DNA from 4 places in the Paraoerskovia marina genome. Region 3 is predicted to be linked to each of the others. Evidence: riboswitches for the same ligand, from Rfam matches in the RefSeq annotation. Region 3 holds a riboswitch; each other region holds the start of a gene.
The links. A riboswitch is a leader RNA that binds a small molecule or an ion and turns the genes downstream of it on or off. The one in region 3 is predicted to bind S-adenosylmethionine.
Positions count from the first base shown of each region.

Region 1: linked by a shared signal. The riboswitch ahead of BLU20_RS02840 (hypothetical protein) and the one ahead of BLU20_RS13515 (rhodanese-like domain-containing protein) in region 3 are both predicted to bind S-adenosylmethionine.
Region 2: linked by a shared signal. The riboswitch ahead of BLU20_RS02295 (hypothetical protein) and the one ahead of BLU20_RS13515 (rhodanese-like domain-containing protein) in region 3 are both predicted to bind S-adenosylmethionine.
Region 4: linked by a shared signal. The riboswitch ahead of BLU20_RS02555 (methylenetetrahydrofolate reductase) and the one ahead of BLU20_RS13515 (rhodanese-like domain-containing protein) in region 3 are both predicted to bind S-adenosylmethionine.

Region 1 is NZ_LT629776.1:628,040-631,229, forward strand. It holds gene BLU20_RS02835 (excalibur calcium-binding domain-containing protein) at 1-642, opposite strand, end outside; gene BLU20_RS02840 (hypothetical protein) at 764-1,201, opposite strand; SAM riboswitch class IV at 1,217-1,331, opposite strand; gene BLU20_RS02845 (cold-shock protein) at 1,471-1,674, opposite strand; gene BLU20_RS02850 (ABC transporter substrate-binding protein) at 2,158-3,190, shown strand, end outside.
Region 2 is NZ_LT629776.1:479,836-483,025, reverse strand. It holds gene BLU20_RS02300 (ATP-binding cassette domain-containing protein) at 1-1,441, shown strand, start outside; SAM riboswitch class IV at 1,737-1,853, shown strand; gene BLU20_RS02295 (hypothetical protein) at 1,864-2,568, shown strand; tRNA gene BLU20_RS02290 (tRNA-Leu) at 2,849-2,931, opposite strand; gene BLU20_RS02285 (FhaA domain-containing protein) at 3,177-3,190, shown strand, end outside.
Region 3 is NZ_LT629776.1:2,976,360-2,979,549, forward strand. It holds gene BLU20_RS13510 (aminotransferase class V-fold PLP-dependent enzyme) at 24-1,427, opposite strand; SAM riboswitch class IV at 1,459-1,574, opposite strand; SAM riboswitch class I at 1,687-1,782, shown strand; gene BLU20_RS13515 (rhodanese-like domain-containing protein) at 1,788-2,237, shown strand; gene BLU20_RS13520 (O-succinylhomoserine sulfhydrylase) at 2,234-3,190, shown strand, end outside.
Region 4 is NZ_LT629776.1:558,170-561,359, forward strand. It holds gene metE (5-methyltetrahydropteroyltriglutamate--homocysteine S-methyltransferase) at 1-605, opposite strand, end outside; gene BLU20_RS02555 (methylenetetrahydrofolate reductase) at 602-1,621, opposite strand; SAM riboswitch class I at 1,645-1,749, opposite strand; gene BLU20_RS02560 (LacI family DNA-binding transcriptional regulator) at 1,822-2,835, opposite strand; gene BLU20_RS02565 (beta-galactosidase) at 2,959-3,190, shown strand, end outside.

The sequences.
Region 1 (3,190 bases), 640 kb from region 3:
GAGCTGCTCCTGCTGGGCGGTCAGGTCCTCCATGTGCGTCTCGAACTCGGCGCGGTCGTCCGCGAGGGAGTCGCGCTCCGCCTCGGCCTTGGCCTGCGAGGCGTTCGCCTCGGCGATCGCCTCGCTCGCGTCGCCCCGTGCGGCGAACGCGAGGACCAGCCCGATGACGAGCCCTGCGCAGAGCCCGCCGATCGCGGCGGCGACCATCGGGCCCGTCGCGGTGCGCCGTCCGGAGGACCCGTCCTTGCTCGGGTTGCCCGCGCCGGATCGGCTGCCGCGTGACGGCGCCCCGGCGGCCGGGGAGTCGTCGGGGGTCGCGCCCAGGGCGACGACGCCGCTGGCGGACGCGGTCGGTGTCGACCCCGACGGGCTGCGGGTGGTCGACCCGCTGGTGGCCGTCCTGTCGCCCGAGCTCCGGACGGTGGTCGTCCTCGTGCTCGTGGCCGCCGGAGTGCGGACCGCCTGCATGACGGCGGTGGCACCCGGATCGGTCGCGGCGGGGACCACGGTCGTGGCGTCGTCGTCGTCGACCCAGTACTCCCAGCCGGGAGGGGCCGGGGGCCACGACGGGTCGGGCGACCAGGTCGCATCGGGCTCGAACCCGGGCGGGGTGCTCCACCCCGGGGGCGGGTTGAAACGCATGTCAGGCTCCTCGATCGGTTGCGCGGAACACTATGCGGCAAGCGAGGTGGTTTGCGCCAGACCGTGTGCATTTTTGGGCAGGCGGACGACGCCGGCCTCCCGTGTCGGGAGCGGCCTCCGGTCAGGTGGTCGCGGGGCGGGGAGCGGGGCCGACGCCGCACTCGACGAACGCGGAGACGGTCCGGATCGCGTCGTGCGCGTCGTCGACGACGTACCGCAGGGCGTGGTGCTCCTCGTGGACGGCGACGAGGTCCCCGACGTGGAGCGCGGCCCGCAGATCAGCGGCGTGCCAGAGGATGGCGCGGTTCGGCACCGGTGCGGGCTCTCCGAGACCCGTCGGTCCGGACGGCGCGGCAGGGAGGACGTCGGCGTCGTAGCCGACACACGTGAGTCGTTCCGACACGGACCGCACCACCCCGGTGCGCCATCCCCACGGCGTGGCGTCGAGGGCGGCGCGCTGCGTCGGTGTGAACCCGTACCCCGGTGTGACCGGAAACACAGCCGCGGTGGCCTCGGGCGTGCGCGTGCCGGCGAGGGGAAGGGTGGTGGCGGAGGCCATCTGCGTACTCCTGACGTGGTGCGCTTCCCCCACCGGCGGCGGGGGCGGGTCTTCCTCCGGGAGCACCGTGCGCACTGGCGCGGTTGCCGGTCCCGCACGCCGGAGGGCGATACCACGGGGCCTCATGACCGCGACCATCGTAGGCCGATCCGCCCGCGGATGGCGAGCCCGTCGTCGGGCACCGCGTCCGCACGCAGAACGACCCCCCGCCACGAGTGGCGAGGGGTCGTCGGTTCAGCTGCCGCGTCAGGCGGCGGGCTGAGAAAAAATCACGCGGGGCGGATGTTCTCCGCCTGCGGGCCCTTGGGGCCCTGCGTCACGTCGAACTCGACGCGCTGCGCCTCTTCGAGCGTGCGGTAGCCCTGCGTCTGGATCGCCGAGTAGTGGGCGAACACGTCGGCGGAGCCGTCCTCGGGGGCGATGAAGCCATAGCCCTTCTCCGAGTTGAACCACTTCACGGTACCGAGCGTCATCTTGTTTCTCCTTCAAGAGGTGTCAACGGCCCCGACTTCCGAGGCCGGCATCACGGTGATTCGTCGTCAACTCTTGGGTAAACAAGGTCCGCCCGGTCCGGAGACCGAAGCGCAAGGACAAGCGAACTGCATTCTGCGAGTACGAGCGTACCGGGTTTGAGCCAGGGACACCATGGCCTGACGGCAGAATCATGTGGAGATTTCCGCGCCGCCGGTGCCGCCGCTGCCGCCGGTGCTGCACGCGCGGCCAGGCGGTGCGGTCGCGGGTCGAGGCGGGGCTGTGCGACGTCGTCGCCGCCGAAACGGCACGATCGTGCCGGTATTGCCCGCCAGGTGAGACGAAACGTGTCATGAGTCACATCACGGTAACGATCGGGCGGAACTGTGCCCCAGGACACATCGCCGACACATTCGCTGCCTACTGTGACCGCACGGCACGAATGGTGTCGTGGATCACAGGTCCACCTCGGAGGGAAAAGACTTATGAAGCGACGGACCCTTGCGACGCGAAGCCTCGCGCTCGCTGCAGCCCTCAGCCTGGGCCTGGCGGCCTGCTCGACCGACGACGGCGGCGACAGTGCCGACGGTGGCGGCGACGGCGGCGGCGGCGACGACCAGCTCGTCGTCGGGACGCTCCTGCCCCTGACCGGAACCCTCGCGTTCCTCGGCCCGCCCGAGGTCGCAGGTGTCGGCCTCGCGGTCGACGAGATCAACGAGGCCGGCGGCGTGCTCGGCAACGACGTGACCATCGAGGGCGCAGACTCCGGCGACTCGACGGACTTCAACGTCTCGACCCAGTCGGCGACCGACCTCATCGGCAAGGACGCTGACGTGATGATCGGCGCCGCGTCGTCGAGCGTCTCGCTGAACGTCGTCGACATGGTCACCGAGGCCGGCGTCATGCAGATCTCGCCCGCCAACACGTCGACCACGCTCTCGGGCTACAGCGACCTCTTCGCGCGCACCGCCCCGCCGGACTCCGTCCAGGGCTCCGCCCTCGGCTCGCTCATCCTCGACTCGGGGGCCACCAAGGTCGGCTTCCTCGTCCAGAACGAGGACTACGGCACGGGCCTGCGCGACAACGTCCAGCAGACGATCGAGGCAGGCGGGGCCGAGGCGGTCTACGGCGGCACCGGGGCCGGGCAGGAGTTCCAGCCCGGCGAGTCGAACTTCTCCGCACAGGTCACCGACCTGCTCGCGCAGGACCCCGACGTCATCTCCGTGATCGCGTTCGACGAGACCAAGGCGATCGTCACCGAGCTCGTGGCCCAGGGCTGGGACCTCGGCGGCAAGACGTTCTTCTGCGACGGGAACACGGCGTCGTACGAGGGTGACTTCGACGAGGGCACCCTCGAGGGCGTCATCGGGACGATCCCCGGTGCCGAGGCCAAGGGTGAGTTCAAGGAGCGTCTCGACGCGTTCTACGCCGACTCCGAGGGTGGCGAGCTCACCTCGTACGCCTACGGCCCCGAGTCGTACGACGCGACGATCCTCGCGGCCCTCGCGGCCGTGCGTG
Region 2 (3,190 bases), 490 kb from region 3:
CGACCTCTGCTCGATGCAGATCAGCGACCTCGCCACCTGGATGGACGACCTCGCGGAGCCGTCGCTCGGACCGCTGATCGAGGCGCTGCGCGCGACGCTCGCGTCGTTCGTGACCATCGGCCTCGGGTACCTGAGCCTGGACCGCCCGTCGGGGACGCTCTCGGGCGGCGAGGCGCAGCGCGTGAAGATGATCCGCCACCTCGAGTCGTCGCTCACCGACGTCACATACGTCTTCGACGAACCGTCGATCGGCCTGCACCCGCACGACATCGACCGGATGAACACCCTCCTGCTCCAGCTCCGCGACAAGGGAAATACCGTGCTCGTCGTCGAGCACAAGCCCGAGATGATCGCGATCGCGGACCACGTCGTCGACCTCGGCCCGCGCGCCGGGACCGCCGGCGGCGAGATCTGCTTCGAGGGCACCGTCGACGGGCTGCGCGGCTCCGACACCCTCACCGGCCACCACCTCGACGACCGGGCCTCGGTGAAGGACGCTGTCCGCACGCCGTCGGGCACCCTCGAGATCCGCGGCGCCTCGATGCACAACCTCCAGGACGTCGACGTCGACGTGCCGCTCGGCGTGCTCGTCGTCGTCACCGGCGTCTCCGGGTCCGGCAAGAGCTCGCTGATCCACGGGTCGATCCCGTCAGGCGCCGACGTCGTGTCGGTCGGCCAGGACCCCATCCGCGGGTCGCGGCGCTCCAACCCCGCGACGTACACCAACCTGCTCGACCCCATCCGCAAGGCCTTCGCCAAGGCCAACGGCGTGAAGCCCGGTCTCTTCAGCGCCAACTCCGACGGCGCCTGCCCCACCTGCAACGGCGCCGGCGTGATCTACACCGACCTCGGGGTGATGGCCAGCGTCGAGACCGTCTGCGAGGAGTGCGAGGGCCGACGCTTCCAGGCCTCCGTCCTCGAGTACACCCTCGGCGACGACGACTCCGCGGGCGGCGCCAAGAACATCAGCGAGGTCCTCGAGCTCTCCGTCGCCGAGGCCTCCGAGTTCTTCAGCACCGGGGCCTCGCGCGTCCCCGCCGCCGCGAAGATCCTCGGCCACCTCTCCGACGTCGGGCTCGGGTACGTCAAGCTCGGCCAGCCCCTGACCACCCTCTCCGGCGGCGAGCGCCAGCGGCTCAAGCTCGCCACCCACATGGGCGAGAAGGGCGGCACCTACATCCTCGACGAGCCGACGACGGGCCTGCACCTCGCCGACGTCGAGCACCTGCTCTGGCTGCTCGACCGGCTGGTCGACTCCGGCAAGTCCGTGATCGTGATCGAGCACCACCAGGCCGTCATGGCGCACGCCGACTGGATCATCGACCTCGGCCCCGGCGCCGGGCACGACGGCGGTCGCGTCGTCTTCGAGGGCACGCCGGCCGACCTCGTGGCCGCCCGGGCCGGGCTCACCGGGGAACACTTGGCGGACTACGTCGTCTGACGTTGGTCGAGCCTGTTGGTCGAGCCTGTTGGTCGAGCCTGTTGGTCGAGCCTGTCGAGACCCCTGCCGGTCGAGCCTGTCGAGACCCGTAGACCGAGACCCGGTTTCGACAAGCTCAACCTCCGTCGGTCGAGCCTGTCGGTCGAGCCTGTCGAGACCCCCCGCCGGTCGAGCCTGTCGAGACCCGTAGCCCGAGACCCGGTTTCGACAAGCTCAACCCCCGTCGGTCGAGCCTGTCGAGACCCGCTTGTCCCGGTTTGCACCACCCGCCATCCGCCGCTATCGTCCTGCCCCAGGTCAAGAGCGACCAGCGATACGCCCTCCGCGTGCTGGTCCGGCAACCGCGCCACCCCGCGCACGGTGCCCCAGGAGGAAGACCGGCCCGCCACGACCGTGGCGGGAAGGAGCGAAGGGAGCCACGGATGGTGGAGAAGTACTACCTGCGGATCGACGGAATCCTTGAACACGAGCCGGGTGCGCGTCGTCGCGAGAGGGCACGACGAACGGGCGTGACGCTCATCGAGCACGGCATGCTCTGCACGGCCTGCATGGTCGGCTCGTGGGGCCGGACCGAGCTCAGCCGGAACCGAACGCTATGCAACGTCTGCCACCACTTCGCGCACCATCTGGCCACCGCGGCCGCGACGTCCCCCGCGGACCGGCAGACCATCCTTCACCGGCTGATCGGCCCGTCCGTGAGAGACGATTCTGGCGTGGCTGCCGCGCGCGCCCACCTCAAGGCCCGGGTGCACGGCGTCTTCGACGAGGCGGTGCTGCAGGGCGTCCCGATCGTCGAGCGTCCGACCCGTAGCGGGCCGACGACGCCGGCGATCGGCGTCCGAGACCTACGCCGGAGCGGTCTCGTCTCGGACGCGATGGAGCAGCGAGTACAGCGCTACGCCGACTGGCTCGAGGCACTCGAGCCGACAGACCATGCCGTGCACGCCGAGGCGCTCTCCGCCGTCGCGGGTCTGGGCGCGATGCTGCGTCGTTGGGACAGTGACCAAGAGTTGAAGAACGCCCGACGCCGGTTCCGGGAGTCGCTGAAGCGGCTGTCCGCCGCCTCTCGGAGCGTCGGGGCCGATCTGATCGGCCTGGTCCAGGCGCACCGTCTGCGCTTCCGCTGACGGCAGGTCTCGACAGGCTCGACCGACGGCGGTTGAGCTCGACCGACGGCGGTTGAGCTTGTCGAAACCCGGTCTCGACAGGCTCGACCAACGGAGGTTGAGCTCGACCTGCGGAGGTTGAGCTTGTCGAAACCCGGTCTCGACAGGCTCGACCGACGGTGGTTGAGCTCGACCTGCGGCGCTGGTCCCAACCGGCCGCCCCAGAAACGACGAAAGTCCCGATCCGGTCGACCCGGTCGGGACTTTCATCGTTGCGATCTCCCGGAGGAGACCGACTCTGTGCGCGAGGGGGGACTTGAACCCCCACGCCCTTTCGGACACTAGCACCTGAAGCTAGCGCGTCTACCATTCCGCCACTCGCGCGCGCTGAAGGAGATTAGCACGCAGCGGGCCTGATCCTTGAATCGAGCCCGGCGGGGCGGCCGGTGCGTGCGACAAATAGGACAGCCCGGTGCGCGTGCGCAGAACCTTCACCACACCGTGTCTCGCTCGTGTCGCACCGAGAGGGCCAATGATCGCTCTCGTCGTTACGATCAGTGGGACCGCGCCCGCACCGGGTGGGCGCGGCTGTGGCGTCGTCGCCGTGTGCGTCGACGGGAGGAGGTGGCATGGGCGTCCTAGA
Region 3 (3,190 bases):
GACCGTCGTCTCGCCGCTCGCGGCTACTCCGGCAGCGGGCCGCATCCGGCGGACTCGGCGACGAAGCCGGCCGCTGCCGTGGCGAAGAGACCGGAGAGCCCGGAGCCGGCGGGCACGGGACGAGGGTCGTCGACGACGGTCCAGCAGCCGTCCACGACGGTGTACTCCACCTGCGTGCCCTGGGCGACGAACGTCTCGAGGGCACGGATCAGGCGCTCGACCTCCTCACCCGCGGTACCGACACCGACCGAGGCGCGAATGGCCCCGCCGGTCAGCCCGAGCCGTGAGAGCAGCGGGTGGGCGCAGAACCGTCCGTCACGCACACCGATGCCGTGCTCGGCCGAGAGGTAGGCGGCCACGAAGCCTGGGTCGTGCCCCTCGACGGCGAACGTCACGACACCGACCGGGTCCTCGGCGTCGGGCCAGAGGCTGACGACCTCGACCCCCTCGATCGCCGACAGGCCGTCGACGAGGCGCCGTCGCAGCACGGCCTCGTGCTCGGCGAGCTCGGCCGGGTCGACCGCCGCGAGCGCGTCGCAGGCCGCCGCGAGCGCCACGGCGCCGATGACGTTGGGCGACCCTGCCTCGTGGCGGGCCGGTGCGGACTGCCACCGGGTCTCGTCGAGCCCGACCTGACGCACGGCCCCGCCACCGGCCAGGTAGGGCGTGCCCGAGTCGAGCCAGTCGCGGCGGCCGACGAGCGCGCCCGCGCCGAACGGCGCATAGGTCTTGTGGCCGGAGAACGCGATCCAGTCGGCGCCGCTCCGGGCGAGCGAGACCCTGCGGTGCGGGACCAGCTGGGCGCCGTCGAGGACGACCCGGGCTCCGGCGTCGTGCGCGATCTTGACGACGTCCGCGAGGGGCAGAGACTCCCCCGTGACGTTCGACGCCGCGGTGACGGCGAGCAGGACGTAGGGGGTCCGCGCGAGCTCGGCGCGCAGGGCCGCGAGCGTGCCGGAGACCGTCGGTGCGGCGGTCAGCACCGTCGCGCTCCCGCGCTGCCAGGGCAGCAGGTTGGCGTGGTGCTCGAGGTCGAGCACCAGGACCCGACCCGGCAGGCCGTCGGGCCCCGCGGGGACGCAGCCGGCGAGCAGGTTCAACGAGTCGGTGGTGTTGCGCGTGACGACCGTGACGTCGTCCGGCCGTGCGCCGACGAAGTCGCCGATGGTGCGCCGGGAGGCCTCGTACAGGGCGGTCGAGACCTGCGAGAGGTACCCCGCACCGCGGTGCACGCTCGCGTACAGCGGCAGCACCTCGGCGACGCGCTCGGCGACGCTCGCCAGGGCGGGGGCCGAGGCGGCGACGTCGAGGTTGGCGTACCGGATCGGGGCGGCACCGACCCGCGGGACGAGGGTCTCGGCGCCGGTGACGGGGAGCACGGGGTCCAGGTGGTCACAGACCGTGGTCCCGAGAGTTGGTGCGCTCACTGCAGTCCTCCAAGATCCGGGACGCCGCGGCGTCCCACGCTTGCCGCGCACCACCTGGTGAACGGCCGGGTCGTCACCCGGGGCACCCCACCGTGGGAGGAGGGTTGCCGGCCAGCAAACCGGGGTTTCGCGCTGGCACTCATGACCTGCCTCCAAGAATGGCGAGCCGGTCCGGGCCTGTCAAAAGCCGATCTCGCATCGTGGGCATCAATTCTGAGACGGCGTGTTGACGCCCGTCCGCCGTGACGTACGATCCCTCCAACCATCCAGAGCGGCTGAGTGACTTGGCACGATGACGCCGCAGCAACCCCCCTGGCCCTCAGGGCGCGGGTGCTACCGCCACGACCGATGGAGGAGCTCATGAGCACCCCGGACATCCGACCCGCCGACGGCTTTGCCGGTCACATCACCCCCCAGGACGCGTGGGAGATCCTCGCCACCGACGAGCGTGCGGTGCTCGTCGACGTCCGCACCGAGGGCGAGTGGCGCACGATCGGCGTCGCCGACGTCTCCTCGCTCGACAAGGAGACCGTGTACACCCCCTGGGTCACCCAGCTCGGCCCGAACCCGCACTTCCTCGACCCCATCCTCGAGGCCGGCGTGACGCCGGGCGACGGGCGCACCCTCGTGTTCCTCTGCCGGTCGGGCAACCGCTCGATCGGTGCCGCCGCCGCCGCGACCGCGGCCGGTCTCGGCCCCGCGTACAACGTGCTCGAGGGCTTCGAGGGCGACGCCGACGCGCTCGGCGTCCGCAACCAGAACGGGTGGCGCGTCGCCGGCCTGCCGAGCACCACGTGGACCTCCGCATGAGCGCGCCCTACGGGTCCGTCGCGGGCCCCTCGGGCCCCGGCGAGGTGCCCGGAGGCCGTGCGCGCGGGCCTCTGCCCGCGAGCGCCCGTCCGGCGACGCTCGCCGTGCGCGGCGGGCACCGCCGCTCCGAGTTCGGCGAGACCAGCGAGGCGCTGTTCCTCACCCAGGGCTACGCCTACGAGTCAGCCGCCGAGGCCGAGGCCGCGTTCACCGGCGACGCCGACCGCTTCATCTACTCCCGGTACGGCAACCCGACGGTGCACACGTTCGAGGAGCGGATGCGCCTGATGGAGGGGGCCGAGGCCTGCTTCGCCACGGCGACGGGGATGTCGGCCGTCTTCACGTCGCTCGCGGCGATCGTCGGCCAGGGATCGCGCATCGTCGCGGCCCGCGCCCTCTTCGGCTCGACCCTCGTCATCTTCGACGAGATCTTCGCGCGCTGGGGTGTGCAGACCGACTACGTCGACGGTCACGTCCTCTCCCAGTGGGAGGAGGCGCTGTCCACGCCGGCGGACGTCGTCTTCTTCGAGACCCCGTCCAACCCGATGCAGGACATCGTCGACGTCCGTGCGGTCTGCGACCTCGCGCACCGTGCGGGTGCGCTCGTCGTCCTCGACAACGTGTTCGCGACACCGCTGATGCAGAAGCCGCTCGAGCTCGGTGCCGACGCCGTGGTGTACTCCGCGACGAAGCACATCGACGGCCAGGGACGTGTTCTCGGCGGGGCGATCCTCGGGTCGTCGGACTACATCGACGGCCCCGTGAAGACGATGATCCGCAACACCGGCCCGTCGCTGTCGCCGTTCAACGCCTGGACGCTGCTCAAGGGCCTCGAGACCCTCGACGTCCGGGTCCGCGCGCAGAACGCCGCCGCTCACCGGCTCGCCGAGCAGCTCGAGTCGCTCCCCGGGATCGCGGCCGTGCGTTACCCGTTCCTCGACTCACACCCGCAG
Region 4 (3,190 bases), 570 kb from region 3:
GCGTACGCGGCGACGACGTCGTCCAGGCGGTCGAGGGGCGTGAAGCCCTCGCCGGCGTCGTCGGCCGCCTTCGCCAGGGCGAGGAACGTGACGGGGCCGACCAGGACCGGGCGGGTCGTGACCCCGGCCTCCTTCGCCTCGGCGTACTCGCGGACGATCCGGTGGTCGGCGAACGAGATCGACGTGGTCTCGCTGATCTCGGGCACGAGGTAGTGGTAGTTGGTGTCGAACCACTTGGTCATCTCGAGCGGGGCGTCCTCGCCGCGACCGCGGGCCACGGTGAAGTAGCCGGCGAGGTCGAGGGAGCCGTCGTCGGGGTCGATGAGGTCGCGGAACCGCTCGGGGACCGCACCCAGCAGCGCGACGACGTCGAGCACCTGGTCGTAGTAGGAGAACGACCCGGGGACCGACCCGTCGTCCGGGTTCAGTCCGAGGGAGACGAGGCGGCGCACGGTGTCGCGGCGGAGCGTGCCCGCGGCGACCTCGAGGTCGAGCGTGTCGGCGTCGCCCGCCCAGAAGGCCTCCACGGCCTTCTTGAGCTCGCGACGTCGTCCGATGCGGGGGTAACCGAGGACGGTCCCTCCGGGAAATGCTGTGCTGGTCATGGTGCGAGTCCTTCCGTGAGGGTGGTGGATTCGCCGGAGACCCACGGCCCGCTGGCCAGGTCCGCGGGTGCGGGGCTGGTCGCCCGCGCACCCCCGCCGTCGAGGTGGACACCCTCGAGCAGGTCGAGTGCGGCTTCGTGCTTGTTGAAGGTGTAGACGTGGATGCCGGGCGCGCCCGCGGCGAGGACCGCGCGGGCGAGCTCGACGGAGCGTCGGACGCCGAGGGCGTGGCGCGCGGCGTCGTCGTCCGCCGCGGCCTCGAGCTCGGCGACGATCGAGGTGGGCGCCGGGACGCCGGTGAGCTCCTCGACACGACGCAGGCGGCGCGGCTCGGTCATCGGCAGGATCCCCGCGAGGATCGGGATGGTGACGCCCGCTGCCCGGGCCTCCTCGACGAACTCGATGTACGACGAGGCCTCGTAGAACAGCTGGGTGATGGCGAAGTCCGCGCCGGCCTGCTGCTTCTCCAGCAGGCGGGCGACCTCCTGGGTGCGGGTGGTGCCCGCGTCCCGGTTGCCGTCGGGGAACGTGGCGACGCAGATCGTCAGCGGCCGGGCTGCCCCGCGCAGCGCGGTCGAGACGTCCGCCGCGCACCGCCGTGCCTCGACGCGGCGCAGGAGCGCCACCAGCTCGACGGCCGACGACGGCCCACCCTCCGCCGGAACCCAGTCCGGGTTGTTGACGGGCGGGTCGCCCCGCAGGGCGAGGAAGCTGCGGACGCCCTCGTCGAGGAAGTCCTCGATGACGGACTCCGTGTCCTCGAGCGACGCGCCGACGCAGGTCAGGTGCGCGATCGGGAGGACGGGGGTGCCCGCCAGGAGCTTCCCGACGACGTTCCGTGCGGTCGAGCGGTCGTTGCCCGCCGCGCCGTAGGTCACCGAGACGAAGTCGGGGCGGGCCGCGACGAGGCGGCGCGCCGTCTCCCAGAACTTGGGGGCGGCGTCGGGGTTGCGCGGGGGCATCAGCTCGAACGAGATCGTCGGGCGGGCCGGGGCTGCGCCGATCGTCACGGTCATACGAGTGCCTCAGACATGCGTGGTCTCCATCGGACCTGGCGTTAGCACCTGTACCCCTCGGGAGGCTTCCGTCGGGCAGGTTGCTGCGGTGTCGACGAGCCAGGACTCTCGACCGCTCTGGATGGGTTGCTGGGACGAGCCTACGAGCCGCCCGCATGGTGGGCCAAGCGCTGTCCGTTGGGCGAGACGACGTGACGTGCTCAGGCGGAGGCGCGCCAGACCACGGTCGTCGGGAGCGTCACGTTCGCAGCGGCCTCGGGGCTGCGCAGCTGGTCCAGGACGAGTCGCGCGGCCGCGTGTCCGATGTCGTGGGCAGGTTGCGCCACCGTGGAGAGCTTCGGGGTGCAGCGCTGGGCCCAGTCGCTGTCGTCGAACCCGACGATCCCGACGTCCTCGGGGATGCGGCGCCCGTGCGCGCGCAGCGTCTCGATCGCGCCCGCGGCCACGGCGTCGGACGCCGCGAACACCCCGTCGACCGACGGGTCGCGCCGCAGCAGCTCAGCCATGCCGCGGACGCCCGACGTGTACGAGTACAGGGGGTCCGTCACGACGAGGGACTCGTCGAACCGCTCGCCGAGCGCCTCGGTGAACCCGGCGAGCCGGTCGGCGCCCGAGTCCCGGTCGAGCGCGCTCGCGAGCATTCCCACGCGCCTGCGCCCGGTCGCGACGAGCCGTTCGGTGATCTCGCGTGCGGCGGCGTGGTTGTCGATCGCGACGTGGGGGAGGGAGCCGCCGCCCTCCGGCTGGCCGATGACGGCGGCGGGCAGGGCGATCTTCTCCACGGCCTCCGCGACGGCGTCGTGCGTCCGGGCGGAGACGAGGACCACGCCGTCCACGAACCCGCCGCGGAGGTAGGTCGAGACACGCTCGGCGTCGCTGTCCGACGCGACGACGAGGACGACGAGCTGGTAGCCGGCGTCGGCGAGGGCGTCGTTGGTGCCGAGCATGATCGACCCGATGTTCGGGTCGCCGAGGAACAGCTGGTGGGGCTCGTGGACGACGAACCCGACCGCCATCGAGCGCTGGGTCACGAGGTTGCGTGCCGCATTGTTGCGGACGTACCCGACCGCCTCGATCGCCGCCTCGATCCGCGCCGCCGCGTCCGCGGAGACGTACCCCGTCCCGTTCAGGAACCGGGAGACGGTTCCGCGTGAGACTCCTGCTCGGGCGACGACGTCGTGGACCGTCGCACGTTGCCGCGGGGGAGGGGTCATGAGCGCAGGCTATCTCCGAACTGGTCGTGTGTGCACGTGTACACATCGCCGGAAGTCGTGTAGCGTGCTCGATTGTGTGCACGTGCACACACTGATTTTCGACGACGAGAACCAGGAGTCAACGTGGACGACCCCGCAGCACAGGGCCGCGGTCTGCCGCTGCCGCACCGCGGCATCGCCTTTGGCGGGGACTACAACCCCGAGCAGTGGACGCGCGAGACGTGGGCCGAGGACGTGCGCCTCATGAACGAGGCCGGTGTCGACCTCGTCGCCATCAACATCTTCGGCTGGGCGGAGATCGAGCGCACCCCCGGGAACTACGACTTCGGTCGCCTCGACGAGGTCATGGACCTCC